Regions from separate parts of the Xanthomonas bundabergensis genome, predicted to be linked through region 3. Evidence: predicted binding sites of a transcription regulator. Region 3 holds the regulator's gene; each other region holds the start of a gene.

Region 1 (9,809 bases), 1.0 Mb from region 3:
CGCCGCCTGCTGGTTCGGCGCGGCGTGCGCGGTGGCCGAGCGCCTGCGCGCGCATCCCAAGCTGCAGCGCGACGCGCACGCGGCGATGCACCTGGGCGCGATCGACCAGCAGCTCGGCGCGGCGCGCGCGCTGCTGCGCGAACTGGCCGCGGCCATCGACGCCGCCCCCGAGGACGAGCACCGGCATGCGGTGATCCGGCTGCGTTCGTTCGTGGAACGCGCCGCCACCGACATACTCGATCGCGTCGGCCGCGCGCTGGGACCGGCGCCGCTGTGCAGCGATCGCGAACACGCCATGCGTTGCGCCGATCTTGCGGTGTTCGTGCGCCAGAGCCATGCCGAACACGATTGGGCGGCGCTGGGCCAGGCGCTGGGCGAGCAGGCGCAACCATGGCGGCTGTGAGCGCGCCGCGGATCCACGGCGCCGGCACGCCGGAGTCGGCATGGCGGCGCTCGCCGTGGCTGGCGGCCTTGCCGCAGCGCCCTGTGGAGGACCTGATCGCCGGCGCATCCAGGCTGGTGGTGGTGTCGCCGCATCCGGACGACGAAGCGCTGGGCTGCGGCGGCGCGGTCGCCTGCGCGCGCCGGCTGGGGCTGCCGGTGTGCCTGATCGCGGTGACCGACGGCGAAGCCTGCTACCCGGACGACCCTTACTGGACGCCGCAGCGCCTGCGCGCCGTGCGCCGCGCCGAACTGGCCGTGGCCGCGCGCTGCCTGGGCGTGGTGGACGCCGCTGCGATCTGCCACCTGGGCGTCGCCGACGGTCAGGTCGGCAAGGGCGAATCGATGATCGCCGAACACCTCCACGCGCAGCTGCAGGCCGGCGATCTGGTGCTGACCACCTGGCGCCACGATGGCCATCCGGATCACGAGGCCTGCGCACGCGCGGTGCGGCACGCGGTCGCTGCCAGCGCCGCACGCCTGGCCGAATTCCCGGTCTGGGCCTGGCACTGGCTGGACGCCGACGCATCGCCGCAGGCCCTGCAGGGCGCGGTCCGCTACACCTTGCGCGATGCCGACTGGCAGGCCAAGCAACAGGCGCTGCGCTGCTTCGCCTCGCAACTGGGCACCGCGCACCCGCCGGTGCCGGCGCCGATCCTGCCACCGCAGGTGCTGCAACGTTTCGCCCGCCGCTTCGAGGTGTTTGTCGCATGAGTTCGGTCCAGGAGTATTTCGGCGCCATCTACCGCGACGACGATCCGTTCGGCTATCGCGAGCGCTGGTACGAAGCGCGCAAGCGCGCGCTGTTGTTGGCCAGCCTGCCGCGCGCACGCTTCGAGCGCGCCTGGGAATTCGGCTGTTCCAATGGCGAATTGACCGCGGCCCTGGCGCCGCGCTGCGCTGCGTTGTTGGCCACGGACCTGTCCGAACGCGCGGTGGCCCTGGCCACGCAGCGCAATGCCGATGCCGCGCATGTGCAGGTGCGGCAGGCCGAGCATCCGCGCAGCTGGCCGCCGGGCCGCTTCGACCTGATCGTGTTCAGCGAGGTCGGCTACTACCTGCCGTTGCCGCTGCTGCAGGACTGCATCCAGCGCCTGCGCGCGTCGCTGACCGAACAGGGCGTGCTGGTCGCCTGCCACTGGCTGCATCCGTTCGCGCAGGCGCGCATGGACGGGCGTGCCGTGCATGACTGCCTGGCGCAGACCCTGCAGCTGCCGCGGCTGTTGCGCTACGAGGACGACGACGTGCTGCTCGAAGCCTGGAGCGCCACGCCGTATTCGGTCGCCGCCGCGGAGCGCCTGCGGTGATCGCGGTGCTGATTCCGGCGCACGACGAGGAACTGCTGATCGGCGCCTGCCTGCGCTCGGTGGCGCTGGCGGCGCAATGCGCCGGCCTGCGCGGCGAGCCGGTGCAGGTGTTCGTCGCCCTGGACCGCTGCAGCGACGGTACCGCCGGCATCGTCGCCGCCCATGGCGCGCAGGCCATCGTGCTGCACGCCGGCAATGTCGGCAGCGCACGTGCGGCGGCGGCGCAGGCCGCGCTGGCCGCCGGCGCGCGTTGGCTGGCGTGTACCGACGCCGACTCGGTGGTGCCGGCGAACTGGCTGTCGGCGCAGCTGGACTGCGCCAGCGATGCGTTCTGCGGCATCGTCACGGTGACCGACTGGGACGACTACGACACCGCCATGCGCGACGCCTACCAGGCCGGCGAATGCCGCCGCGACGACCACCCGCACGTGCATGGCGCCAACCTCGGCATCAGCGCCGAACTGTACCGGCGTTGCGGCGGATTCCTGCCGCTGGCCGCGCACGAGGATGTGGCGCTGGTGGAGGCGATGGTGCGTGTGCAGGCGCGGATCGCGCGCCGCGCGCAGCCGGTGGTGGTCACCAGCGCGCGGCGCGTGGCGCGCGCCCGGGGCGGTTTCAGCGACTACCTGAAGCAGATGGAGCGCAGCCTGGCCGAATCCCTGCTGCCGACACCGGGCGGCGACGTGCTGGCCTGAGACAGCCGCTAGCCCCTCTCCCCTCGGGAGAGGGGTTGGGGTGAGGGTTCCGGCGCGAAGCGTCTCGCGGAGTTGGGTGCACGAGGCTTGCGCCCGTCCCCTCATCCGGCCCTGCGGGCCACCTTCCCCCGAAAGGGGGGCCGTGGTCCCGACGGGAGAAGGAAAAGCCTAGCCCCTCTCCCATCGGGAGAGGGGTTGGGGTGAGGGTCCGGCGCGAAGCGTCTCGTGGAGCTTGGGTGCACGAGGCTTGCGCCCGTACCCTCATCCGGCCCTGCGGGCCACCTTCCCCCGAAAAGGGGGCCGTGGTCCCGATGGGAGAAGGGAGCAGCCTTTAGCCCCTCTCCCATCGGGAGAGGGGTTGGGGTGAGGGTCCGGCGCGAAGCGTCTCGTGGAGCTTGGGTGCGCGAGGCTGGCGCCCGTCCCCTCATCCGGCCCTGCGGGCGCCTTCCCCCGAAAAGGGGGCCGTGGTCCCAGGGGGAGAAGGAACAGCGCGAGCCTGTCGCGCGTAGCCGCCAGCCCCACTGGCCAAGAGGCGGTCGCGGCAACCAGGCACCGGATCCATTCCCATGTCCGTCTCATGACGGCGACGATGCAACAGCCCGCGCATGCCGCCACCAAGGCCCGGGCAATGCGCATTCAGCCATATACGCGGAACCGCGTTCGTGGCGGCCATGCCTCGGGATAAGTTTTGTCCCCGCTTTGTTGCGGGACAGCACCGGACGCCGGCGCAGATCGGGGTTTGTCAATAGGCTTCAAGTGCATCTGCTTATATTTCAACAACTTGAACCATGGCGCCTGCCGCGCCGCCGCCGCCGACGTTGTCCACAAGGGGTGTGGATGACTTCTGCATAAGGGTGTGGATAAGCCCATCGCGGCCACGTGCCACAAGACTGTCAAGAGACATGGCGAAAAATTAGACAGGCGATTTTCGGCGCCCGCATCCGCGCCCCGACCGGAGGGCCGGCGTGGCCATTCGGCGCCCCCGGGCAGGACAATGCCCACCTGCCGCCACGACCATGCGCGGGCGCGTTCGCAGTTTGCCGGCCGGTCGCAGGGGACCGGCTGCGCTTGCCGGGAAAACGTTGCCGCAAGCCGAGCCACCCGCCGCCGCAAACGAAAACCGCGCCATGCGGGTGCATGGCGCGGTCGGGCAGGCATGTCGCGTGCGGCGCAGGCTCAGGCGAGCATGCGCAGCTTCGGCTCGCGGTCCCATTGGCGGGTCTTGGCCGCCTCGATGAAGCCCTTGGCGTTGCCGGCGTCCAGCACGCCGGCATCCTTGACCACGTTGCCGGCCTTCAGCAGCGGCTGCGCGCCGGCATCGGCGGCGATCGCCTTCAGGTGCGCGAAGGCGTTGCTGACGAAATCCACTGCCGCCGACTCCTTGCTCAGCAGCTTGCCCGCCTCGGCCGACAGCACCACCGCCACCGCGTCGAACACGAACGATGGAGTGCCGGCCAGCTGCCCGTCCGCGGCCAGCTTCTTGCCGTCGCTGAGCTTGGCGCCGCCCACCTTCGGCGCGACGATCTTGACCGTGGCGCCGGCATCGCGCGCCGCCTTCTGCAGGGCCTTCACCGTGGCCGCGTCGGAGCCGTCGTGGACCAGGATGCCGATCGTGCGGCCCTGCAGGATGGGCTTCATCTTGCCGATGATCTGCAACGCCGGCGACGGCGGCAGGTCCTGCGGCGGCACCGCGGCCGGCGGCGCCGGCGGCAACGCGTCCATGCCCAGGCCGTCGGCCACGCGCTGCGCCAGCGATGGATCGATGTGGCGCAGGTGCCCGACCACCGCCGCACGCACGTGCGCGGTCTCCACCTTGGACAGTTCGAACACCAGCGCCGAGGCGACATGCGCCTGCTCCGGCTTGCTCTGGCTGCGGAAGAACTGGCGCGCCTGGCTGTAATGGTCGGCGAAGCTCTCCGCGCGCACGCGGCCCTTGGCGCCGTCCTCGCTCGGCGTGGCGTGGCTGGGGAAGCCGCGCGCGCTCTCGCGCGGGGTGTCGTCCTGCAGCGAGCTGGGCTCGTAGGCGACGCGGCCCTTGGGCACGCCCATCTGCATATGCCCGTCGCGCTGCATGTTGGCGAACGGGCACTTCGGCGCGTTGATCGGGATCTGGTGGAAGTTGGGCCCGCCCAGGCGGCTGAGCTGGGTGTCCAGGTAGGAGAACAGGCGGCCCTGCAGCAGCGGATCGTTGGAGAAGTCGATGCCGGGGGCGATGTTGGCCGGGCAGTACGCCACCTGCTCGGTCTCGGCGAAGAAGTTGTCCGGCCAGCGGTCCAGCACCATGCGCCCGACGATCTGCAGCGGCACCAGTTCCTCCGGAATCAGCTTGGTCGAATCCAGGTGGTCGAACGGGAACGTGTCGGCCTCTTCCTCGGTGAACAGCTGCACGCCCAGTTCCCATTCCGGGAAATCGCCTTGCTGGATCGCCTCGAACAGGTCGCGGCGATGGAAGTCCGGATCGGCGCCGGCCAGCTTCACCGCTTCGTCCCAGACCGTGGACTGCAGGCCGAGCTTGGGCCGCCAGTGGAACTTGACGAAGGTGCTGTTGCCGTTGCCGTCGAGCAGGCGGAAGCTGTGGATGCCGAAGCCTTCGATCATGCGCAGCGAGCGCGGGATGGTGCGGTCGCTCATCGCCCACATGATCATGTGCAGCGATTCGGGGGTCAGCGAGATGAAGTCCCAGAACGTGTCGTGCGCGCTGGCCGCCTGCGGGAAGCCGCGGTCCGGCTCCATCTTCACCGCGTGGATCAGGTCCGGGAACTTGATCGCGTCCTGGATGAAGAACACCGGGATGTTGTTGCCGACCAGGTCCCAGTTGCCTTCCTTGGTGTAGAACTTGACCGCGAAGCCGCGCACGTCGCGCGGCGTGTCGACCGAACCGGCGCCGCCGGCCACGGTGGAGAAACGGGTGAACACCGGCGTCTTGACCCCGACCTCGGTGAGGATCTTGGCCGTGGTGTACTTGGCCAGCGAGGCGGTCAGCTCGAAGTAGCCGTGCGCGGCGCTGCCGCGCGCGTGCACGATGCGCTCGGGGATGCGTTCGTGGTCGAAGTGGGTGATCTTCTCGCGCAGGATGAAGTCTTCCAGCAACGTCGGCCCGCGCGGCGTGGCGCGCAGCGAGTTCTGGTTGTCGGCGATCGGAATGCCCTGGTTGGTGGTCAGCGGCGGATGCGTGCCGCCGGCGTGCTGGTGCAGTTCGTCGCCGCGACCGCGCTGGTCGGCGACCGCGCTGGTGTCGACCGGCGTGCTGGAGGGGGTGGGCTTGCTGGGCTTGCGAGGCTGGCTGGCCATGGATGAACGCTCCGGGGGATGAGGCGATACGGCAGAAGAGAGTCGCGCTGCGAACGGATGCAGGCTGTGCGCGGAGAGGTGCATCGGGGTCCGGCCGATGCTGTGCCGGCAGGCGTGAACGGTCCGTGCAACTTGTCCGAGCATGGTGTGAGGACGGCGCGACACCTGTGTCGCAGGTCGCGAAACACGGCGGGGCGTTTTGCATGCAGGGGTGCTGCTTGCCGGCGCCGAATGGCGTAGCGGTCGGCGTTTGCAGCACGCCATGGCCACGTTCGCGGCGGCGGGTGGCTAGGTGCCGGCGAGCGTCCGCGTGGCGAAGCTGTCGTCACAAGGCTACAGGACCGCGGCGCGTGGCCGATAGTGCGTTGGGTCCCACTCCTTCCGAGGGGGCTGCGAGCGTGGGAGGCGTGCAGCGGCCGCGCCCGACGCAGTGCAACAGGGCGTGCGACGGAGACCGAACGTGTTCTTGCCTATCGTCGTCATCGGCTTGCTGTCCGCCCATGCGCTGGTCGCACACGGCGGCGGCACCGGCACGCCCGCCGCGCAATGGTGCGGGCTGGCGGTGCAGGCGATGGCGGTGCTGGCCGTGCTGCGCCGGCTGCGCCGCGCGCCGGCGGCGGACCGCATGCCATGGCGGTTGCTGGGCGCCACGGTCGGCGTGCAGATGCTGTGGACCGGCTGCAATCTGCTGGCGCTGCTGTTGCCGCAGCACGGCGCGGCGCTGCAGCAGCTGGGCGTGATGTTTTCCGGCTCGTCGATGATCCCGGCGCTGTTCCTGATCGCGCGCTCGTTCAACCGGCCACAGCCGCGGCTGATCGTGGCGCTGGATGCGCTGCTGGCGCTGGCCGGCGCCGGCCTGCTGTATCTGCTGATCGACCTGGCGCTGTCGGCCAGCAATGGCTTTTCCGAACCCGACGTCAGCCTGATCATCAACCACGCCGATGCGATGGACCTGCTGCTCGCGTCGATGGCCACGCTGCGCCTGCTCGGCGCCGGCGGCTGCAGCCGCCGCCATTTCTATCTCAGCGCCAGCACCTACCTGTGGGTCAACGGCGCGGTGGCGGCGCTGTACAACCGCATCGAACTGGGCGGGCTGCCGTGGTGGGGCGGGCTGCTGATCGACCTGCCGGGCACGGCCCTGGTGCTGGTGGCGTCGCTGCCGCGCGGCCGCTGGCTGCGCCGTGCGCGGCCGAGCCTGCGTTGCGCGGAGCTGATCGCCGCGTTCGCGCCGATCGTGTTCTCGCTGGCGGTGCTGTTGCTGGCGATCAGCGTGTCGCGGGTGAGCTTCTTCTGGGGCATGGCCGCGGCCACCCTGGCGGTGATGGTGTACGGCGTGCACGTGGCCTTGCTGCACAGCGAGCACCTGGAGATCCAGCGCCTGAGCCGCTTGAGCACGCGCCGCCTGCAGCAGCAGGTGGCGCGCGACCCGCTGACCGGCATCGCCAATCGCGTCGGCCTGGCGGCGCGGCTGCGCGACCTGGACGGCGGCCTGGACTGTTCGCTGCTGATGATCGACATCGATTTCTTCAAGCAGTTCAACGACAGCCACGGCCACGTGGTCGGCGACGCCTGCCTGGTGGAGGTGGCCACCGCGCTGGCCGAGGCCTTGCCCGCGCAGACCGCCACGGTGGCGCGCTACGGCGGCGAGGAATTCGCGGTGGTGCTGCCGGACACAAAGGCCGAAGTCGCGCACGCCATCGCGCGGCGCCTGCTGGCGGCGATCGAGCAACGGCAGATCCCGCACCCGGCCAGCCCGCTGGGCGTGGTCACGGTCAGCATCGGCATCGCCACCCACCCGGCCAGCGCCGAGGCGGTGATCGACCTGCTGCACCACGCCGACGCCGCGCTGTACCGCGCCAAGCGCAACGGCCGCAATTGCTGCGCGCATGCGCAGGACAAGGACGGCGCCCAGGCGGCGACATCGCTGCCGGCCTGATGCGGCACCGCCGCGGTGCGAGTGTGCTGGCCTGGACCGCAGACCAGGATATCCGCGCGGTCAGGCCGGCGTGACGTTCGCCTGGGCGCGCGCGGCGTGGACGAGCGACCCGAAGCGCATGGACGGTGCCGCGTTGCGTCGGGCCAGGCGCGCGCTGGCCACTGCCGTGCATGTGCGGCACCAAGCGCTGGAGACGGGGCGCCGCCGCGCCAGGCTGATGCGGTGCGGGGTGTGGCGCATGCGCGGCCAGGGCGGTGCATCGTGCCATCATCGCGGTTCCATTCCTGCGCCTGTGATCCTGCGATGACGCCCAAGCCCGCCTGGTCGTGGTTACCCGTGTTGCTGGCCGTGGCCGTGGCCGGCGCCGCGCAGGCGCTGGACCCGCCGGCGGTGGCGTATCCCACGTTGCCGGCGCAAGGCCGCGATGCGTCCGCCTTCGTGCCGGCCGGGTGGCGGCTGGAGTTCGAACGCCGCGGCGATCTGAATGGCGATGGCCGCGCGGATCTGTTGCTGGTGCTGAAGATGGCCGAACCGCGCAACGTGCTGGACAACACCGGTTTCGGCCCGGATCGTTTCGACACCAACCCGCGCATGCTGGCGGTCGCCTTCGCCGAGGACGGCGGCTACCGGCTGGCACTGCAGGATCACGCGCTGATCCCGCGGCCGGACGCGCCGAACATGGAGGACTACCTCGACGGCGCCGAACCTTCCATCGCGCGCGGCGCGTTCTCGGTGAACCTGCACCAGTTCGCCAGCGCCGGCAGCTGGAGCACGTCCGAGACCACGTTCCTGTTCCGCTACGGGCATGGCTGTTTCCAGCTGATCGGCTACGACGTGCATGGCATGCACCGCGGCAGCGGCGAAGTCAGCGAGCTCAGCGTGAACTACCTGACCGGCAAGGCCAAGCTCAGCAAGGGCAGCATCGAGGACGCTGCGCTGCGCACGACGTGGCGCCAGCTGCCCAGGCAGGCGCTGCGCTGCCTGCAACAGATCGGCGACGGGCTGGCCTTCGACCCCGGAGTCGAGCGCGACTGAGCGCAGTTGCCGGCGCGGTCGCATGCCGCGTTCCTGTCGGCGTCGCCGCGATCCAGCGCGGCCTTGTCCGCCGCTGGCGGGAGCGAACGCGCGGCGCATGTGGCGGCTCGCGAAAAAGATATCCCTGGCGTGCCGAACGCTCCCCCGGCCGGCGGCGCAGGCCTGTCCATGCGCGTCGTCGGCTCCGGCGACGTCTGCAACCTGGCGGTGACGGAAAGCTGAGGCAATGACGCCCGGTCGCCTGGCGCTGCAGTTGCCTCGGCGGCGGCGTCGGGACGCCGCAAGGCGTCTGGCGCGCTGCGCGCCGCGTTCGGGCATGGCCCTCGAAGCGGCGTGTCCCCAGCCGATCTTCGGCGTTTGCGAAACAAAAAAACCAGCCGCGGAATCCGCGGCTGGTTTTCGGCGCCACTCGGCGATGGCGGCGCGTTACGCCACCACATCGTCCTTGTAGGCATCCACCGGGATGCACGCGCACATCACGTTCTTGTCGCCGTAGACGTTGTCCACCCGCGCCACCGGCGGCCAGTACTTGGCCTGCTTGAGCGTGGGCAGCGGGAACGCGGCCAGCTCGCGCGGGTAGGCGTGGGTCCACTCGCCGGCGGTGACCTGCGCGGCGGTGTGCGGGGCGTGCTTGAGCGGGTTGTCCTCGCGGTCCAGGCGGCCGTCCTCGATCGCGGCGATCTCCTCGCGGATCTGGATCATCGCGTCGATGAAGCGGTCCAGCTCGTGCAGCGATTCGCTCTCGGTCGGCTCCACCATCAGCGTGCCGGCGACCGGGAAGCTCAGCGTCGGCGCGTGGAAGCCGAAGTCGATCAGGCGCTTGGCCACGTCCTCGGCGCCGATGCCGGTGGTCTTCTCCAGCGGACGCACGTCGAGGATGCACTCGTGCGCGACCAGGCCGTTGCGGCCGGTGTACAGCGTCCGGTAGTGCGGGGCCAGGCGCTTGGCGATGTAGTTGGCGTTGAGCAACGCGACCTGGGTCGCCTTGCGCAGGCCGGCGCTGCCCATCATGGTGATGTACATCCAGCTGATCGGCAGGATCGAGGCGCTGCCGAAGCTGGCCGCGCTGACCATGCCGACGTCGCCGTCGCCGCCGAGGGTGCG
Region 2 (9,809 bases), 1.0 Mb from region 3:
GCCTGGCCCAGCTGCACCAGCTGCGCGGCCGCGTCGGCCGCTCGCACCACCGCGCCTACGCCTACCTGCTGGTGCCGGACCGGCGCAGCATCACCGGCGACGCGCAGAAGCGGCTGGACGCGATCGCCTCGATGGACGAGCTCGGCGCCGGCTTCACCCTGGCCACCCACGACCTGGAGATCCGCGGCGCCGGCGAACTGCTCGGCGAGGACCAGAGCGGGCAGATGGCCGAGGTCGGGTTCAGCCTGTACACCGAGCTGCTGGAACGCGCGGTGCGCAGCATCCGCCAGGGCAAGCTGCCGGACCTGGACGCCGGCGAGGAAGCGCGCGGCGCCGAAGTGGAACTGCACGTGCCGGCGCTGATCCCGGACGACTACCTGCCCGACGTGCACACCCGCCTGACCCTGTACAAGCGCGTCTCCAGCGCCCGCGACAGCGAGCAGCTGCGCGAGCTGCAGGTGGAGATGATCGACCGCTTCGGCCTGCTGCCGGATCCGGTCAAGCACCTGTTCGCGATCGCCGAGCTCAAGCTGCAGGCCAACGCGCTCGGCATCCGCAAGCTGGAACTGGGCGAGAACGGCGGCCGCATCGTGTTCGAGGCCAAGCCCCACGTCGATCCGATGACCATCATCCAGATGATCCAGAAGCAGCCCAAGCTGTACGCGATGGACGGGCCGGACAAACTGAAGCTGAAACTGCCGCTGCCGGAAGCCGCGGACCGCTTCAACGCCGCGCGCGGCCTGCTGGCGGCGCTGTCGCCGCGCTGAGGCGGCAGGGGCTGGCCGGCGAACGCGCGCCGATCAAGGCCGGCAGCCAGCGCCTGCTCGGCCATCCGGCGCCGGACGATGCCGGCGACCTGCAGCGCAGGTTGGGCCACTGCGCGAACGAGGTCGACACGTTGTTCGCCACGCTCGAACGGATCGCCGCCCTGCCCGACGATGTGCAGACCGCCGCGTTCGCGCCGCTGGCCCAGACGCTGCAGCGGCTGGCGACCGACCTGGACAAACGCACCCAGGCCCTGGGCGAGGCCCGGCACGCCTACGCGAAGAAGCACGCCATCCAGTTGCGCAAGCACTGAGCCCCACACACGCCAGTGCAACACCCGAAAACGGCCGGTCTCCCCGGCCGTTTTCTTTTGGCGCGCGCGTCGACGCTGCACTGGCACGGCGCATGCATCCGTTCCCCGGTGGCGGAGCCGCACACCCATGCAACTGGAATGGGTTGCCGCTCATTAGCCTGAACAACTCAGCCTTGTCAAGGTTTTGCGAGACAAATGCGCCGTTCGGCCTAAATATTCCGAAAAGGCGCCGATATCTGCTTACAGCAAGCCCCGACCGGCTTGTCCGCACCCGCGCCGCGGCCCGGGATTTCGACGTACCCACTGCCGAATCGGAGACATGCCATGCGCTCGAAACTCCCGGACTCCCCGCCCCTGCCGCTGCAACTGAGCGTGGAAGGCGACATGACCATCCGCCGCGCCGGCGAACTGAAACCCCTGCTGCTGCCGGCGCTGGAGCATCCCGGCGGCCTGCAGCTGCAGTTGCAGGCGGTCACCGAAATCGACGCCACCGGCATCCAGCTGCTGCTCGCCACCCAGGCCGCGCTGCGCGCGCTGGGGCGGCCGTTCCAGCTCGACGGCTGCAGCGCGCCGGTCAACGACGCGCTCGACCTGCTCGGCCTGCGCGACACGCTCGCGCCCGGCGCCAGCGACACCTTCCACTGATCGGCGCCAGCTCATGAATCTCGCTCAACTGCTGCAGACCTTCATCGCCGAGAGCCGCGACCTGCTCGAGGACATGGAACGCAACCTGCTGGAAGCCGAACGCGGCGAAGCCGGCCCGGACGCGGTCAACGCCATCTTCCGCGCCGCGCACACCATCAAGGGCTCCGGCGGCCTGTTCGACCTGGCGCAACTGGTGGGCTTCACCCACGTGGTGGAGAGCGTGCTCGACCTGGTGCGCGAGAACGCGGTGGCGCTGGACTCGGAGCTGATCCAGTTGATGCTGGCCTGCTGCGACCACATCCGCGCGCTGGTGGAAGCGGCGGCCGGCGCCGAGGCCGACGAAGCGGTGCTCGCCGCCGAGGGCGAGCCGCTGCTGGCGCGCCTGCACACCTACCTGCAACCGACCGCCGCGGCGCCGGCCGCCGCCACCGCGGCCGCGGCCGCCGTCCCGGCGCAGACCGGCTACTGGCGGATCTCGCTGCAGCTGTTCACCGATGCGCTGCGCTTCGGCAACTCGCCGCTGCACCTGATCCGCTGCCTGCGCAGCCTGGGCACGCTGGAGGCGGTCCGCACCCGCCACGAGCGCGTGCCGGCGCTGCCGGACCTGGACCCGGAAGCCTGCTACCTGGGCTTCGACATCCTGCTGCGCTCGGACGCGCAACAGGCCGCGATCGAGGACATCTTCGAATTCGTCCGCGACGACTGCGAGCTGCAGGTGCTGGCGGTGGATCCGCACGGCGACGCCGCCAACCTGGAACTGCCGCTGCTGGTCGCCGAGGCCGGCAACCACGCCCACGCCGACGACTTCGCCAATTTCGGCAGCCCCGCCGCAGCCGCCGCGCCTGCCGCGCCCACGCCCGCACCAACCGCCGCCGCCACGCCGGCGGCGCCGGCCAAGGCCGCCACGGCCGCCGCGGCACCCGCCGCCGCGCGCAGCGAAGGCGGCTCGATCCGCGTCGATGCCGACAAGCTCGACCGCATGATCGACCTGGTCGGCGAGCTGATCATCGCCGTCGCCAGCACCGGCGCCAACGCGCAGCGCACCGGCGACGCGCAACTGCTCGAATCCACCTCGATCCTGGCCGGGCTGGTCGAGGACGTGCGCGAGAGCGCGTTGCAGCTGCGCATGGTCAAGATCGGCGGCACCTTCAGCCGCTTCCACCGCGTGGTCCACGACGTGGCGCGCGAACTGGGCAAGGACATCGTGCTGGTGGTCAACGGCGAGGACACCGAGCTGGACAAGTCGGTGGTGGAAAAGATCGCCGATCCGCTGACCCACCTGGTGCGCAACGCCATGGACCACGGCATCGAGCCGGCCGAGCTGCGCCAGGCGCGCGGCAAGCCGGTGCGCGGCACGGTGCGGCTGAACGCGTTCCACGATTCGGGCAGCATCGTCATCCAGATCAGCGACGACGGCGGCGGCCTGAACCGCGAGCGGATCCTGGCCAAGGCGCTGGAGCGCGGCCTGATCGAGCCGGGCCGCAGCCTGTCCGACCGCGAGGTGTTCGCGCTGATCTTCGAGCCGGGCTTCTCCACCGCCGAGAAGGTCACCAACCTGTCCGGCCGCGGCGTCGGCATGGACGTGGTCAAGCGCAACATCACCGCGCTGCGCGGCAGCGTGGACATCGCCAGCCAGCAGGACGTGGGCACCACCATCTCGGTGCGGCTGCCGCTGACCCTGGCAATCATCAACGGTTTCCAGGTCGGGGTCGGCAAGTCGGTGTTCGTGGTGCCGCTGGACGTGGTCGAGGAATGCGTGGAATTCGCCCCGAACTACCAGAGCGACTACATCGACCTGCGCGGCGGGGTGCTGCCGTACGTGCGCCTGCGCTCGCTGTTCGGCATCGCCGGCGCGCCGCCGGCGCGCGAGAGCATCGTGGTGATCCGGCAGGGCGCGCAGCGCTTCGGCCTGGTCGTGGACACGCTGCTGGGCGAATGGCAGACCGTGATCAAGCCATTGGCCAAGGTATTCGCCGGGGTCAAGGGCATCAGCGGTTCGAGCATCCTCGGCAGCGGCGGCGTCGCCCTGATCCTGGACGTGCCTTCGCTGCTGACCCAGGTGGAACCCGCGACAGATTCGCTGGCGGCCTGACGCCGCCCCGCACGCCGGTGCCGCCGCGCACCGCATCACTCCCAGACGCTAGCCAGGAACCGCTGCCATGTCCTATCGCTCAAGGATCGCGACCACGTTGTTGACCACGACGGCGATCGCCGTCGCCCTGCCCGCCGCCGCGGCAGTCGCCGCGCTGCTGCTGCCGCTCGCGCAGGGAACGGCGCTGGCCCTGGTCGCGGCCGCGACGCTGGCCTGTGCCGGCCTGCTGGGCTGGGCCGCGCTCGCCGCGGCGCGCACGCTGAACCTGGCCACCGCCGGGCTGGACGCGCTGGTGCGCGGCGACCTGGAGCGGATCGTGCCGGCAGCCGCCGCAGCCGACAACGAGGTGGCGCAGCTGCTGCGCACGGCGCAGGCCGACCTGCGCCAGTTCCATGCCGACGTCGTGCACATGGCCGGCGCGCATGCGGCCGGCGCATGCGATGTGGCGCTGGACGCGACGCGCTGGCCCGGCACCCACCGCGACCTGGCCGACAACATCAACAAGATGGTCGCCGGGCACATCAGCGTGAACAAGCAGGCGATCGACTGCGTGGCCGAATTCGGCCGCGGCAACTTCGCCGCGCCGCTGGCCGCGTTCCCCGGCCAGAAGGCGTTCATCAACGAGGTGGTCGAGCAGGTGCGGCGCAACCTGCTCGGGCTGATCGCGGAAATGCGGCGCATGTCCGACCAGCACGAGGCCGGCGAGATCGACGCGGTCATCGACAGCGCGCAGTTCCAGGGCGATTTCCGCGGCATGGCCGACGGCATCAACCGCATGGTCGGCGGGCATATCGCGGTCAAGAAACTGGCGCTGGGCGTGGTCGCCGAGTTCGGCCGCGGCAACTTCGACGCGCCGCTGGCGCAGCTGCCCGGCAAGAAGGCCTTCATCAACGACACCGTCGAGCATGTGCGCGGCAACTTCAAGCAGCTGATCGCCGAGATCAACCGCATGTCCACCGAGCACGACAAGGGCGACATCGACGTGGTCATCGACACCGCCAGGTTCGAGGGCGACTTCGCCACGATGGGCGACGGCATCAACAAGATGGTGGCCGCGCACATCGCGGTCAAGAAGCTGGCGCTGGGCGTGGTCGCCGAATTCGGCCGCGGCAACTTCGACGCGCCGCTGGCGCAGCTGCCTGGCAAGAAGGCCTTCATCAACGACACCGTCGAGCACGTGCGCGGCAACTTCAAGCACCTGATCGCCGAGATCAACCGCATGTCCGCCGAGCACGACAAGGGCGACATCGACGTGGTCATCGACACCAGCAAGTTCGAAGGCGACTTCGGCGCGATGGGCGACGGCATCAACAAGATGGTGGCCGCGCACATCGCGGTCAAGAAACTGGCGATGGGCGTGGTCGCCGAGTTCGGCCGCGGCAACTTCGATGCGCCGCTGGCGCAGCTGCCGGGCAAGAAGGCCTTCATCAACGACACCATCGAGCAGGCGCGCGGCAACCTGCGCAGCGTCGGCGACGTGATCAAGGTCATGGGCGCGGTCGCCGAGGGCGATCTCAGCTGCAAGGTGCAGGGCCGCTACGAGGGCGCGTTCGCCGACATGCAGCGCTACGTCAACGCCACCATCGACAAGCTCACCGGCATCGTCAACGAGGTCAACGGCAATGCCGCGACCCTGGCCAGCGCCTCCGAGCAGCTGTCGGCCACCGCGCAGTCGCTGAGCCAGGCGGCCAGCGAGCAGGCCGCCGGGGTCGAGGAGACCAGCGCCTCGCTGGAGCAGATGACCGGTTCGATCTCGCAGAATTCCGAGAACGCCAAGGTCACCGACGGCATGGCCGCCAAGGCCTCGCGCGAAGCCGCCGAGAGCGGCGAGGCGGTCCGCGCCACGGTCGCGGCGATGAAGGAGATCGCCAGGAAGATCGGCATCATCGACGACATCGCCTACCAGACCAACCTGCTGGCGCTGAACGCCGCGATCGAGGCGGCGCGCGCCGGCGAGCACGGCAAGGGCTTCGCGGTGGTCGCCGCGGAGGTGCGCAAGCTGGCCGAACGCAGCCAGGTGGCCGCGCACGAGATCGGCGACGTGGCCGGCTCCAGCGTCGACCTGGCCGAGAGCGCCGGGCGCCTGCTGGACGGGATGGTGCCGTCGATCCGTCGCACCTCCGACCTGGTGCAGGAGATCAGCGCCGCCTCCGAGGAACAGACCTCCGGGGTCGGCCAGATCAACTGCGCGGTGGTCCAGCTCAGCCAGACCACCCAACAATCTGCAGCCAACGCTGAAGAATTGGCCGCCACGGCCGAAGAAGTGAGTAGCCAGGCCGAACAACTGCAGACGCTCATGAACTTCTTCAAGACCAACCCCGCCAGCGCCGCGTCCGCCCCGACCCCGTTGCCGCGCCGCGCGCCGGCAGCGGCAGCGCGGGCGCCGCGCCTGCGCGCCTTCGCCGGCAGCGCCCCGGCGGCGGCGCGGCTGGACGAAGCCGCCTTCGAGACCTTCTGAACCCCGCACCAACCCACCCGGAACCGGCCGCGACACGGCCGGGACGCGCCACCCCATCACCCACCAGGTACACCGTCATGTCCAACGCCACCTCACTCTCCTCCAAGCTATGGACTGGCTCCTGCATCGCGGTACTGCTGCCATTGGCAACCAGCGCGGCCGGCTTCGCGCTCGCGCTGCCGCCGGGCCAGGTACTGGCGCTGGCCGTCGCCGCCGCGGTCCTGGGCGGCGCGGTGCTCGCCTATGTGGCCTACACGGTCTCGCGCTCGCTGCGGATCGCCACCACCACCCTGACCCGCTTCGCCCGCGGCAATTTCGAGGTGGTGATGCCGACGGTGCGCAACGACCAGGCCTGCGAGATCCTGCTGGCGCTGCGCGAGGTGCAGTCCGGCGTGCGCCAGATCGGCGACGAGGTCGGGCGCATGTCGCGCGAGCACGATGCCGGCGACATCGACGTGGTCATCGACGGCCAGCGCTTCGAAGGCGACTTCCGCAGCATCGCCGAGGGCATCAACCGCATGGTCGCCGGCCATATCGCGGTCAAGAAGAAGGCCATGGCCTGCATCGCCGAGTTCGGCCGCGGCAACTTCCAGGCGCCGCTGGAGAGCTTCCCCGGCAAGAAGGCGTTCATCAACGACACCATCGAGCAGGTGCGCCGCAACCTGCTGGGGCTGATCGCGCAGATGAACCAGATGTCCGCCGAACACGACGCCGGCGACATCGACGTGGTCATCGACAGCCAGCGCTTCGAAGGCGATTTCCGCACCATGGCCGACGGCATCAACCGCATGGTCGTGGGCCACATCGCGATCAAGAAGCTGGCGATGGGCGTGGTCGCCGAATTCGGCCGCGGCAACTTCGATGCGCCGCTGGCGCAGTTGCCCGGCAAGAAGGCGTTCATCAACGACACCATCGAACAGGTGCGCGCCAACCTGCGCGCGCTGATCCGCGACACCAACCTGCTGGCCGAGGCCGCCGGCGCCGGGCGCCTGGACGTGCGCGCCGACGCCGGCCTGCACCACGGCGACTTCCGCCGCATCGTCGACGGCATCAACCAGACCCTGGACGCGGTGATCGGCCCGCTCAACGAAGCGCGCCAGGTGCTCAAGGCGATCGAGGAAGGCGACCTGACCCGCACCGCCGGCATCGCCTGCCAGGGCCAGCTGAAGGAGCTGTGCGACAGCATCAACGCCACCGTCGCGCGCCTGGCGCAGGTGGTCGGCGAGGTCAACATCAATGCCGAGGCGCTGGCCAGCGCCTCGGAGGAAGTCAGCGCCACCGCACAGTCGCTGAGCCAGGCGGCCAGCGAGCAGGCCGCGGGCGTGGAGGAAACCAGCGCCTCGCTGGAGCAGATGACCGCCTCGATCGCGCAGAACACCGAGAACGCCAAGATCACCGACGGCATGGCCGGCAAGGCCGCGCGCGAAGCCATCGAGGGCGGCGAAGCGGTGCGCTCCACGGTCGCGGCGATGAAGCAGATCGCGCAGAAGATCGGCATCATCGACGACATCGCCTACCAGACCAACCTGCTCGCGCTCAACGCCGCGATCGAGGCGGCGCGCGCCGGCGAACACGGCAAGGGCTTCGCCGTGGTCGCCGCGGAAGTGCGCAAGCTGGCCGAGCGCAGCCAGGTCGCCGCGCAGGAGATCGGCGACGTCGCCACCTCCAGCGTCGAACTGGCCGAGAACGCCGGCAAGCTGCTCGACCAGATGGTGCCGTCGATCAAGCGCACCTCCGACCTGGTGCAGGAGATCACCGCCGCCTCCGAGGAACAGACCTCCGGCGTCGGCCAGATCAATGCCGCGGTCGGCCAGCTCAACCAGACCACCCAGCAGGCCGCGTCCAATTCCGAGGAACTGGCCGCCACCGCCGAGGAAATGAGCGGCCAGGCCGAGCAGTTGCAGCAGCTGATGAGTTTCTTCCGCACCACCCAGACGGCGGCGCCGCGGCGCCCGGTCGCGGTAGCGCGCGCCAGCAAGAAGGCGGCGCCCGCGCGGACACGCGGCTACGGCGAGGCCGGGCTGGCGCTGGTGACGACGACCCCGGACGAACTCCATTTCGACAGCTTCTGAACGAACGCGACGCCCTGCCTTCGGTTCCCAACAGATCCCGCCCGCGGTCCGGACGGCTCCCACATTCCACATTCAAGAGATCGCGCTTGTGTTCGCCAACATGAAAATCGGTACAAGAATCGGCCTGGGCTTCGCCTCGGTCCTGCTGTTGATGCTCGGCATGGGCCTGTTCGCCACCGACAAGCTGGCCCAGGTCAACCAGTCCTCGACCGACATGGCCGAGAACTGGATGCCCAGCATCCGCTACGTCCAGCAGATGAACACCAACACCTCCGACCTGCGCGTGGCCGAGCTGCAGCACGTGATCAGCGAAAACCCGCAGGACATGGCCAGGCTCGAGCAGGTGATGGACGGGGTATTGGCCCAGTACGCGAGCAATCGCGACCACTACGTCAAGCTGATCTCCTCGCCCGAGGAAAAGGCCGACTACGAGGAATTCGCGCGCACGTTCGACCAGTATCTGGTCCTGCACAATCGCGTGCTGGAGCTGTCGCGCGGCCTGAAGACCAGCGAGGCGATGGCCCTGCTCAACGGCGAGCAGCAGAAACTGTTCGACGACTCCTCCAACGTGCTGGACAAGCTGGTGGAGATCAACGTCAAGGGCGGCGAAGCCGCCAGCGCGCAGGGCGATGCGCTGTACGCCAGCGCGCGCGGCTGGATCATCGCGGTGATCGCGGTGTGCGTGCTGCTCGGCGCCGGCATCTCGGTGTTCATCGTGCGCGGACTGATGCGCCTGCTCGGCGGCGAGCCGGCCTATGTGGCCGAGATCGCCAACAAGGTGGCGCAGGGCGACCTGGCGCTGGACGTGAGGATCCGCGCCAACGACACCGGCAGCGCGCTGTACGCGATGCGCAGCATGGTCGAGCGGCTGAAGCTGGTCATCGACGGCCAGCGCCGCGTGGTCCAGGCCGCCAACCGCGGCGATTTCTCCGAGCAGGTCGCCCTCGACGGGCTGGCCGGCTTCCAGCGCGAAATGGGCCAGGGCCTGAACGACCTGATGCAGACCACCGGCAACAGCATCCAGGACGTGGTGCGGGTGATGGGCGCGATGGCCCAGGGCGACCTGACCCAGAGCATCGACAAGCCCTACGACGGCGCCTACGCGGAGATGAAGAACTACGTCAACGACACCATCGCGCGCCTGTCGCAGGTGGTCAGCGAGGTCAACGGCAATGCCGAGGCGCTGGCCAGCGCCTCGGAGGAAGTCAGCTCCACCGCACAATCGCTGAGCCAGGCCGCCAGCGAGCAGGCCGCCGGGGTGGAAGAGACCAGCGCCGCGATCGAGCAGATGACCGCCTCGATCGGGCAGAACACCGAGAACGCCAAGGTCACCGACGGCATGGCCAGCAAGGCCTCCAGCCAGGCCATGGACGGCGGCGAGTCGGTCCGCGCCACGGTGCAGGCGATGAAGCAGATCGCGCAGAAGATCGGCATCATCGACGACATCGCCTACCAGACCAACCT
Region 3 (9,809 bases):
CTGCGACATGATGCCGGCCAGGGCCGGATCGGAGTCGGCTTCGGCCAGCACCGCGGCGGCGATCTGTTCCGGGGTCGGGCCGGCCGGGGCGGGCGCCAGCGCCTGCTGCGACATGATGCCGGCCAGGGCCGGATCGGAATCGGCTTCGGCCAGCACCGCGGCGGCGATTTCTTCCGGAGTCGGGCCGGCCGGCGTGGGCGCCAGCGCCTGCTGCGACATGATGCCGGCCAGGGCCGGATCGGAGTCGGCCTCGGCGAGCACGGCGGCGGCGATCTGTTCCGGGGTCGGGCCGGCCGGCGCGGGCGCCGCGGCGGCACGCGCGGGTTCCGGCGCCGCTGCAGCGCTGGCCGCGGCGAGCGCGGCCTGCCGTTCGGCGTGCTGCTCCTCGGCGATCACGTCGTGCAGCAGGCCTTCCAGATAGTCGTCGATGACCCCGGGGGTGTTCATGCGGCCTGCTCCATCGGCGTGGCGTCGCTGGCGATCAGCCATTCCAGCGCGCGGCGGTAGGCGGCCAGGCCGCGGCCGGGGTAGTCGCCGGGGACGCCGGCCACGGTCAAGGCCTTGACGTTGCAGATCTTGGTGTCGACCGGGATCGCGTCTTCCCAGACCCGCTCGCCGTAGCTGTCCTGCATCTGCCGCAGGGTGTCGTTGCCGGCGCGGGTGCGCTTGTCGAACAGGGTCGGCAGGATCGAGGCGGGCAGGGGGCGGCGGCGCGAACGCTCGACCATGTCCACGGTGCGGACCATGCTGGCCAGGCCGTGCAGCGCCAGCGGCTCGGCCTGGGTCGGGATGATCACCCGGTCGGCCGCGGCCAGCGCGTTGATCATCAGCAGGCCCAGGGTCGGCGGGCAGTCGAGCAGGATGTAGTCGTGCTGGCCGGCATGGCGCGCCATGGCCTGCTGCAGCGCCAGGCCCAGCCCGGGCTGGTTGGCGCTGCGCCGTTCCAGCGTGGCCAGCGCGGTCTGCCCGCAGACGTAGCTCAGGCGCTCGATGGCGCTGTCGCGGGCCAGCGCGGCCAAGTCGCTCGGCGGCGTGGCGAACAGGTCGAGCACCCCGCTCGGCGGCGGGTCCTGCGGCACGTCGAAGGCGCGGGTCAGCGAGGCATGCGGATCGAGATCCAGCATCAGCACGCGGTGGCCGAGCATGGCCAGGCCGCGGCCCAGCGCCAGCGTGGTCGTGGTCTTGCCCACGCCGCCCTTCTGGTTGGCAATCGCCCAGATGCGCATCAGTTCACTCCTTCAATGGCGGCAGGTAGCGCGCGGGAGGCGCCGGCGGTGCCGGCAGCCGCCGCAGCGGGATGTGTCGGGGGCGCCGGCGTCGTGCCGGCATTGGTCAAGCGGTCTTGCGCCGAGGGCGTGCCGGCCGCGGCGCCATCGGCAACGGCGCCGCCGGCATCGGCCAGGATCACCAGCACCACGCGGCGGTTGGCGTTGCGGCCGGCCTGGGTGCCGTTGTCGGCGCGCGGGCGGAACTCGCCGTAGCCGATCATCGACAGCCGCGAGGGCTGCAGGCCCTGGTCGGCGAACAGGTGCACCACGCTGGCCGCGCGCGCCGCCGACAGCTCCCAGTTGGACGGGAACTGCATGGTGGCGATCGGGGTGTCGTCGGTATAGCCCTCCACGCGCACGCCGTTGGGCACCGGCACCAGCACCTGCGCCAGCTGCGCCAGGGTGGCGCGGGCGCTCTGGTCCAGCGACGCGGAGCCGGAGCCGAACAGGATGTCGCTGTTGATCTCCACTTCGATCCACAGCCCGGCATGGCGCACGGTGATCAGCTTCTTCTGGATCAGCGGCGCCAGCGCGGCGCCGAGCCGGTCGGCGATGCCGTCGAGCTGGCGCTGCGCGCGCCGCAGCTGGTCCTCGTCGCGCAGCGCGCCGGGCGCACGCAGCGGCGAGGCCGACGGCAGCCGGTTCGGGTCGGGCAGGGACAAGGCCGGGCTGGACTTGATCGGGGTCGGGCGCGCGCCGCCCTGGCCCTGCATCAGGTGCTCGCCGACCTGCACCGGCGCCATCGTCCGCGGCGCGCCGCCGAAGGCGGTGCTCATCGCATCGGCCATGACCCGGTACTTGGCCTCGTTGACCGTGGACAGCGCGTACATCACCACGAAGAAGGCGAGCAGCAACGTCATCAGGTCGGCATAGGGGATGGCCCATGCCTCGTGGTTGACGTGATCTTCGTGGGGACGCTTGCGGGCCATAGTGGTGGGGTCAATGCAAGAAGCCTGCCAGCTTCGATTCGATGTTGCGCGGGTTCTCGCCCTGGGCGATGGCGATGAGCCCTTCGATGATCATTTCGCGCTCGCCGCTGCTGTGCTTGATCACGCTCTTGAGCTTGCTGGCCATCGGCAGGAACAGCAGGTTGGCCGAGGCGATGCCGTAGATGGTGGCGGTGAACGCGGCGGCGATGCCGTGGCCGAGCTTGCTCGGGTCGGCGAGGTTCTTCATCACCGCGATCAGGCCCAGCACCGCGCCGATGATGCCCAGGGTCGGCGCATAGATGCCCATGCCCTCGAACACCTTGGCCGCGGCCAGGTCGCAGTGTTCCTGGCCGTCCAGGTCGATCTCCAGCATGTGCCGGATCGATTCCGGCTCCACCCCGTCGACCAGCATCTGCAGGCCCTTGCGCACGAACGGGTCGTCCTGCTGCTGGACCTGGTTCTCCAGGCCGAGCAGGCCCTGGCGGCGGGCGATGTTGCTCCACTCCACGATCTGCTGCAGCAGCGCGTGGCGGTCGCTGGACGGCGGATGCAGGATCCACTTGGCGATCTGGAACGCGCGCCGGAACACCGCCGGCGGCGTGTGCACCAGGATCGCGGCGACGGTGCCGACGATCACGATCACGAACGCGGCCGGCGACCACAGCGCGGAAACGCCGGCGCCCTTGAGGATGCTGCCGCCGACCAGCGAGGCGATCGCCAACAGCAAGCCAATGAGACTGAGTTTGTCCATGCAGAAACTATCGGCCGCTAGGGGAGGGACTTGATGGGGCCGGGATTGGGGATTGGGGATTGGGGATTCGGGATGAGCGGCCGCCGGCCGTGCGAGTGGGTTGCACCCTGTAGGAGCGGCTTCAGCCGCGACGGGCGTTACCGGTAAGGCCCGTCGCGGCTGAAGCCGCTCCGACAGGAAAGCGCGATGGAGAGCAGCCGCTGAACTTACTGCCACGTCCATGACACTTCGGGCATCGGATCGCCACGCAACGACCGGACCGGGACCGCCTTTGCGAATCCCCAATCCCCAATCCCCAATCCCGAATCCCGGCCTCTCAGCTCTTCAACCCATCCACATCCAGGATCAGCGCCAGCCGGCCGTCGCCGATCAGGGTCGCGCCGGCGTAGCCGGGCAGGCCGCGCAGGGCGCGCGGCAGCGGCTTGATCACCACTTCCTCGCGGCCGCGGACCTGGTCCACGACCAGGCCCATGCGCGATTCGCCGGCCTGCAGCACCACCACGGTCAGCAGCGGCAGTTGCGGCGCCTCGATGTTCAGCCACTGGCGCAGGTCCACCAGCGGCAGGGTGTGCGATTGCCGGTCGAGCACGGCGCGGCCGTCGAACCAGCCCAGCGAGCGGCGCGGCGCGTGCAGCACTTCCACCACGCGCGCCAGCGGCAACGCGTAGACGGTGTCGCCGGCCTGCACCAGCAGGGTCGGCAGGATCGCCAGGGTCAGCGGCACGCGGATCAGGAAGCGGCTGCCGCGGCCCAGTTCGGACTGGATCTGGATCTGCCCGCTGAGCTCGCGGATGCGCGACTGCACCACGTCCATGCCGACGCCGCGGCCGGAGATGTCGGTGACTTCGGACTTGGTCGAGAAGCCGGGCAGGAACACCAGGTGCAGGCATTCCTCGGTGGTCAGGCGCGCGGCCGCTTCCGGATCGATCAGCCCCTTCTCGCGCGCCTTGGCGCGCAACCGCTCCGGGTCGATGCCGGCGCCGTCGTCCTGCACCTCGATGCTGACGTAGTCGCCTTCCTGCTGCGCCGACAGGCGCACGTGGCCGCCGCGCGGCTTGCCGGTGGCCTCGCGCAGCGCCGGCGCCTCGATGCCGTGGTCGATGGCGTTGCGCACCAGGTGCACCAGCGGATCGGCCAGCGCCTCGACCAGGTTGCGGTCCAGTTCGGTGTCGGCGCCGATCAGTTCCAGCTCCACTTCCTTGTTCAAGGAGCGGGCGACGTCGCGCGCCACCTTCGGGAAGCGCGAGAACACCTTGCCGACCGGCTGCATGCGGGTGCGCATCACCGCCGACTGCAGGCGCGCGGTGGCGATGTCCAGGCTGCTGACCGCGCGGTCCAGTTCTTCGTCGCGCAGGCGCACGCGCAGGGTCTTGAGCCGGTTGCGCGACAGCACCAGTTCGCCGATCAGGTTGACGATCGCGTCCAGGCGCTTGGTGTCCACGCGCACGGTGTGCTCGGGTTCGGCGGCCTTGGCCGGCGCGGCGGCGGGCTTGGCGCTCGGCGCCGGCCGCGGCGCGGCGGCCGGCACCGGCAGCGCGGCCGGCGCGGCGCCGCCGTGCAGCTGGTCGAGCAGCGCTTCGAATTCGTCGTCGTCGATGAGGTCGCTGTTGCCGCCTGCGGCCGGCGCCGACGTCGGCGCAGCGGCCGCCTTGGGGCTGGGGACGGCGGTTTCCTCGCCGCTGGTCGCGAACTGCGCGATCAGCTGCTGCGGCGCGCGCGGCGGTTCGCTGCCGCTGCCGAACGCGTCGAGCATCGACTGCAGGTAGTCCAGCGACTGCTGCGCGGCGTCGAAGTGCCGCGCCTGCAGCGTGGCCTGGCCGGCGCGGGCCTGGCCCAGGGTGTCCTCGGCGGCGTGGCACAGCTCGACCATGGGCGTGATCGCCAGGAATCCGGCGCCGCCCTTGAGCGTGTGGAAGCCGCGGAACACCGCGTTGAGCTGCGCGCTGTCCTCGGGCGCCTGCTCCAGCGACACCAGCTGCTCGCCGAGCCGGTCCAGGATTTCCTGGGCCTCGATGATGAAGTCGGCAGCGATGTCGTCGGGAACGGCGCTCATGAGATTACAGCCCCAGTCCGGACAGCAGGTCGTCGGCGTCGTTCTGCGACACGCCGTGACGGTCCAGCCCGGCCAGCGCCGGACCGGCCAGGCCGCCGTCGGCCTTCTTGTTGTCGTCCTTCGGCGGCAGGCCCAGCGCGCCGAAGCCCTCGTGCACGCGGCGCACGATGCTGGCCACGCGGCGGATGATCTGCCCGGTCAGGTCCTGGAAGCTCTGCGCCAGGGCCATCTCGGTGAGGTTGTGGCGGATCTTGTCGAGGATCTCGCCCTGGTCGCCGGTCAGTCCGCCGGCGCGCAGCTGATCGGCCAGCGCGCGGCATTCCTCGGCCAGGTCCAGGGTGCGGTGGCTGGCCTGCTCGGTCATCGCCACCACGTGGTCCAGGCGCGAGCAGGCATCGTCCAGCTCGCCGGCCTCGCTGGGGATGGTGGGCAGTTCGCCGAGCGCCTGGCCCAGATCGCGCGCCAGCCGGCTCAGGCCCTGCATCATCGGCCGCGTGCGCCAGGCGGCGAGCGTGTCGATTTCCTTGCGCCAGGCGGCTTCGTCGCCACGCTCCAGTGCGTCCAGCGCACCTTGCAGGCGTTCGATCAGGGCGCTGCGTTCGGCGGTGGCTTCCATCAGGCGGTCGCTCCCAGGCGTTCGAAGATCTTGCCCAGCTTCTCCTGCAGCGTCTGCGCGGTGAACGGCTTGATGATGTAGCCGTTCACGCCGCACTGCGCCGCCTCGATGATCTGCTCGCGCTTGGCCTCGGCGGTCACCATCAGCACCGGCAGGTGCTTGAGCTTGTCGTCGGCACGGATGTTGCGCAGCAGGTCGATGCCGGTCATGCCGGGCATGTTCCAGTCGGTGACCACGAACTCGAACGGTGCCGAGCGCAGTGCAGCCAACGCACTGTTGCCGTCTTCGGCCTCTGCAGTGTTGGTGAAGCCGAGATCGCCGAGCAGATTCTTGACGATGCGCCGCATCGTCGAGAAATCGTCCACGATCAAAATCCGCATGTTCTTGTTCACCGCTAACTCCCTTGGGTCTTATTCTTCGTCTTCCAGGCCGGCATCGGCCGCTTCGAACGCTTTCAAGCGCCCGCGCAACCGTACCGTGGCCTGGCCGTGGATCTGGCAGACGCGCGACTCGCTGACACCGAGCACCGCGCCGATTTCCTTCAAGTTCAATTCCTGCTCGTAGTACAGCGACAGCACCAGCTGCTCGCGTTCGGGCAACTGCGCGATCGCCTTGCCCAGCTCGCGGCCGAACTCGCTGCGCTCCAGCATCTGCTGCGGGTTGGGGCCGCCCTTGGCGATGGTATCCAGTTCGCCGTGGTCCTCGACCCGCGACTCCAGGCTCAGCACCTGGCCGCGCGCGGCATCTTCCATCAATCGCAGGTATTCGGGAAGCGGCATGTCCATCGCCGCGGCCACTTCGTTGGCGGCGGCGGCGCGGCCGGTGCTCTGTTCGATCTTGCGGATCGCCGAGGCGGCGTCGCGGGCGCGGCGGTGCACCGAGCGCGGCACCCAGTCGCCGCGGCGGATCTCGTCGATCATCGAGCCGCGGATGCGGATCGAGGCGTAGGTCTCGAACGAGGCGCCCTGGTCGGCATCGTAGCTGCGCGAGGCCTCGATCAGGCCGATCATGCCGGCCTGGATCAGGTCGTCGATCTCGACGCTGGCCGGCAGCCGCGCCGCCAAGTGGTGGGCGATGCGCCGCACCAGGTCCGAATGCTGGGTGATGTAGTCGTTGGCGCTGTTGCGCTGCACGGCGCGGTATTGGGCGGCGGCGTTCATGCGGCGACCCCCCGCTGGATGATCCGTTCGACGAAGAACTCGACGTTGCCGCGCGGCACGGTCGGCGCCTGCCAGCGCGAGGTGCGGCGGGCGATCTCGGCGATCGCCTGCGCCGACGGGCTAGACGGGTAGGCCTTGACCACCGGCTGCTGGCGCTGCACCGCCAGGCGCAGCCAGTCGTCCTGCGGCACGCAGCCCAGGTAGTTCAGCGACACGTCGCCGAGGAACTTCTCGCACACCCGGCTCAGCTTGTCGTACAGCAGGCGGCCTTCGTTGAGGTCGCGGACCATGTTGGCGACGATCTGCACCCGGTCCACGCCGCGTTCGCGCGACAGCACCTTGATCAGCGCGTAGGCGTCGGTGATCGAGGCCGGCTCGTCGCAGACCACCACCACCGCGTCCTGCGCGGCCTGGCAGAAGGTCAGCACGCTGTCGGTGATGCCGGCGGCGGTGTCGATGATCATCACGTCCAGCTCGCGCTGCAGCTCGGAGAAGACGTTGACCAGGCCGACGTGCTGGGCGGGCGGCAGCTCGGCCATGTGCCGGCGGCCGGAGGCGGCGGGCACCACCATCAGCCCGTTGGGCATGTCGATCAGCACCTCTTCCAGGGTGCAGCGCCCGGCGACCAGGTCGGCCAGGGTGAACTTGGGGGTCAGCCCGAGCAGCACGTCGACGTTGGCCAGGCCGAGGTCGGCGTCCAGCAGCAGGGTGCGCTTGCCCATGTCGGCCAGCGCCATGGACAGGTTGACCGAGATGTTGGTCTTGCCGACGCCGCCCTTGCCGCCGGTCACGGCGATCGTACGCACCGGGCCCAGCGGTTCGCTGCGCGTTGCCGACAGGGGGAAGGCATTGGTCAGATTGGCGTAATCACGCGACGGCATGGTTCTGCTCCGGAGTACAGGGCTTATCGGCAGCGCGCCGCAAATCTTCAAGGCGCAATACCAGGCTGGCGGCGTTGGCGCGGTGCAGGTCGTCCGGCACGCGCTGACCATCGGTCACCCAGGTGATGGGAAGCCGGTGGTCCGCGACCACCGACAGGGCACTGCCAAACCGCCCGGTTTCATCCAGCTTGGTCAAGATCACCCCCTGCGGATCGGCGCCGGCGAACCGGCGCACCACCTCGTCCAGGTCGGAGAAATGAGCGTTGGCAGGGAGTACTAGCAAGGACCGGACCACTCGCGAGGCGCGCAGCCAGTGCAGCTGCGCGGCCAGGGCGCGGTCGCGCTGGCCCATGCCGGCGGTGTCGATCAGCACCAGCTTGTAGTCGCTCAGACGCTCCAGCAGCTGCTGCAGCGCGGCGTCGCTGTCGGCCTCGTGCACGGCGATGCCGAGCTGGCGGCCGTAGCTGTGCAGCTGTTCGCGGCCGCCGACGCGGATGGTGTCGGTGGTGACCAGGGCCACGTCGCGGGCGGCGTGGCGCTCCAGGAAACGCGAGGCCAGCTTGGCGATGGTGGTGGTCTTGCCGGCGCCGGTGGGGCCGATCAGGGCGATCACGCCGCCTTCCTCGATCGGATCCAGCGGCGCGATCGGCAGGCGCTTGGACAGCAACCCCAGCATCAGCCCGCGGCCGCGGTGCAGCTCCAGGTCGGCGGGGATCTGCATGACCACGTCGCGGGTGATGCCGCTGTCGAAGCCGTAGTCGTCCATCAGCTCCAGCGCCTGGGCGCGCACCGGCGAGCCGCGCAGGCGTTCGTCGGTGAGCCGGTTCATCTCGCGCTCGATCATCTGCCGCATCAGCGCCAGTTCGTCGCGCAGCTGAGTCAATTGTTCGTCGTTCTGCACCGCGGGGAAGCTCGGCACCGGCGCCAGGGCCGGCAGCGCCGGGATCCCGGCGCTGGGCGCGGCGGCGGCCGGCGCCGCGGCCACCGGTGCCGGCGCGGCGGGCGCCGCGGCAGGTGCGGCGGTCGGGGTCAGCGACACCGCGGCGATGTCCTCGAGCCAGGCCGGCACCGCGGCGGCGCTCGCGGCGGCGCTGGCCGCGGCGGCCGGGGTGGCGGCCGCCGCAGTGAACGGGCTCGGCAGCGGCACGCTGATCGGCGCGTTGCGGAACACGTCCTCGGGAATGCGGAATTCGGCGAACGCTGCGTCGGCGGCAGGAGCCGGGGCCGGGGCCGGGGCGCGCGGCGCGGCGGCGGGACGGCTCGGCGCGGGCGCGGTGCCGGCCGGCATCGCCGAGGCGGCGATCGCGGCGGGCTGGGTCAGCGGCCGGGCCGGCGCGGCCTGGGCCACGGGCGCAGCGCTTGCGGCCGGGGCGCGGCGCTCGCTGATCGCGGCCATCATCGCCATCGCCGCATTGGCCGAGGCCTTGGCCGGGCGCGGTGCCGGATTGGCGGCCGACACCGGCGGCCGCGGCGCCGCCTCTTCCGGACGCACCGCGTCCAGGGCCTGCTGCACCAGCGCCTCGTCGTAGTTGCTGGCGGCCACGATCTCGATGCCTTCGTCGGTGCGCCGGTTGGACAGGATCACCGCATCCGGACCGTGCTCGTCGCGCACCATGCGGAACGCGGTACGCATGTCGGGGGCTACGAAGCGTTTGATCTTCATGGGTGGAAACCGGGATTCGGGAGTGGGGATTGGGGAGTGGTCGCGGATGCCGCCATTGCGTGGCTGCTCTCCGGTCGCCTTGTTCTGGTTGTCTTCGATCGTTTCATTGCTGTCTCTCTCCGCTCGCCGGGTCCGCTGTCGCAAATCCCGAATCCCAAATCACCAATCCCTGCCGGTCAGCTGATCGTCCCGACCAGCTTCAGCCGCTTGTCTTCCGGAACCTCGCTGTAGGACAGCACCGACAGCGAGGGGACGCTGTGGCGGACCAGGCGGGCCAGCGCGGCGCGGACCTGCGCCGGGACCAGCACCACCGCCGGTTCGTTGCGCGCTTCCTGCTTGCTGACGCATTCGGCCAGGCTCTGGTGCAGTCGCTCGGCCAGGCCGGGTTCCAGCGCGGCACCGTTGCCTTGGGTGGAGTCCTGCAAGACACGTTCCAATTGCGGGGCCAGGGTGAAAACAGGCAGTTCGGCGGACATTCCGGCGATTTC

Evidence for each region. The regulator FliA, encoded in region 3, starts transcription of late flagellar genes. The targets are predictions, from matches to a motif close to TAAAGTTTNNCNNNCNNNGGCCGATAA.
Region 1: AB3X10_RS16430 (GGDEF domain-containing protein) is a predicted target of FliA. The motif match lies at 6,069-6,095, and genes of this name have one in related genera.
Region 2: AB3X10_RS07760 (STAS domain-containing protein) is a predicted target of FliA. The motif match lies at 1,288-1,314, and genes of this name have one in related genera.

What each region holds. Positions count from the first base shown of each region.
Region 1 covers NZ_CP162487.1:3,901,312-3,911,120, reverse strand. Annotated here, with positions in the region: gene AB3X10_RS16455 (acyl-CoA dehydrogenase) at 1-403, shown strand, start outside; gene AB3X10_RS16450 (PIG-L deacetylase family protein) at 391-1,155, shown strand; gene AB3X10_RS16445 (class I SAM-dependent DNA methyltransferase) at 1,152-1,748, shown strand; gene AB3X10_RS16440 (glycosyltransferase) at 1,745-2,443, shown strand; gene AB3X10_RS16435 (catalase) at 3,620-5,734, opposite strand; gene AB3X10_RS16430 (GGDEF domain-containing protein) at 6,195-7,670, shown strand; gene AB3X10_RS16425 (hypothetical protein) at 7,974-8,705, shown strand; gene gcvP (aminomethyl-transferring glycine dehydrogenase) at 9,132-9,809, opposite strand, start outside.
Region 2 covers NZ_CP162487.1:1,832,345-1,842,153, reverse strand. Annotated here, with positions in the region: partial or broken gene mfd (transcription-repair coupling factor) at 1-767, shown strand, start outside; gene AB3X10_RS07765 (hypothetical protein) at 899-1,078, shown strand; gene AB3X10_RS07760 (STAS domain-containing protein) at 1,403-1,723, shown strand; gene AB3X10_RS07755 (chemotaxis protein CheA) at 1,737-3,815, shown strand; partial or broken gene AB3X10_RS07750 (methyl-accepting chemotaxis protein) at 4,375-6,273, shown strand; gene AB3X10_RS07745 (methyl-accepting chemotaxis protein) at 6,351-8,345, shown strand; gene AB3X10_RS07740 (HAMP domain-containing methyl-accepting chemotaxis protein) at 8,446-9,809, shown strand, end outside.
Region 3 covers NZ_CP162487.1:2,855,380-2,865,188, reverse strand. Annotated here, with positions in the region: gene AB3X10_RS12140 (chemotaxis protein CheW) at 1-447, opposite strand, end outside; gene AB3X10_RS12135 (ParA family protein) at 444-1,226, opposite strand; gene motD (flagellar motor protein MotD) at 1,226-2,197, opposite strand; gene AB3X10_RS12125 (flagellar motor protein) at 2,208-2,948, opposite strand; gene AB3X10_RS12120 (chemotaxis protein CheA) at 3,265-5,001, opposite strand; gene AB3X10_RS12115 (protein phosphatase CheZ) at 5,006-5,617, opposite strand; gene cheY (chemotaxis response regulator CheY) at 5,617-6,009, opposite strand; gene AB3X10_RS12105 (RNA polymerase sigma factor FliA) at 6,028-6,777, opposite strand; gene AB3X10_RS12100 (MinD/ParA family ATP-binding protein) at 6,774-7,658, opposite strand; gene flhF (flagellar biosynthesis protein FlhF) at 7,645-9,321, opposite strand; gene flhA (flagellar biosynthesis protein FlhA) at 9,498-9,809, opposite strand, start outside.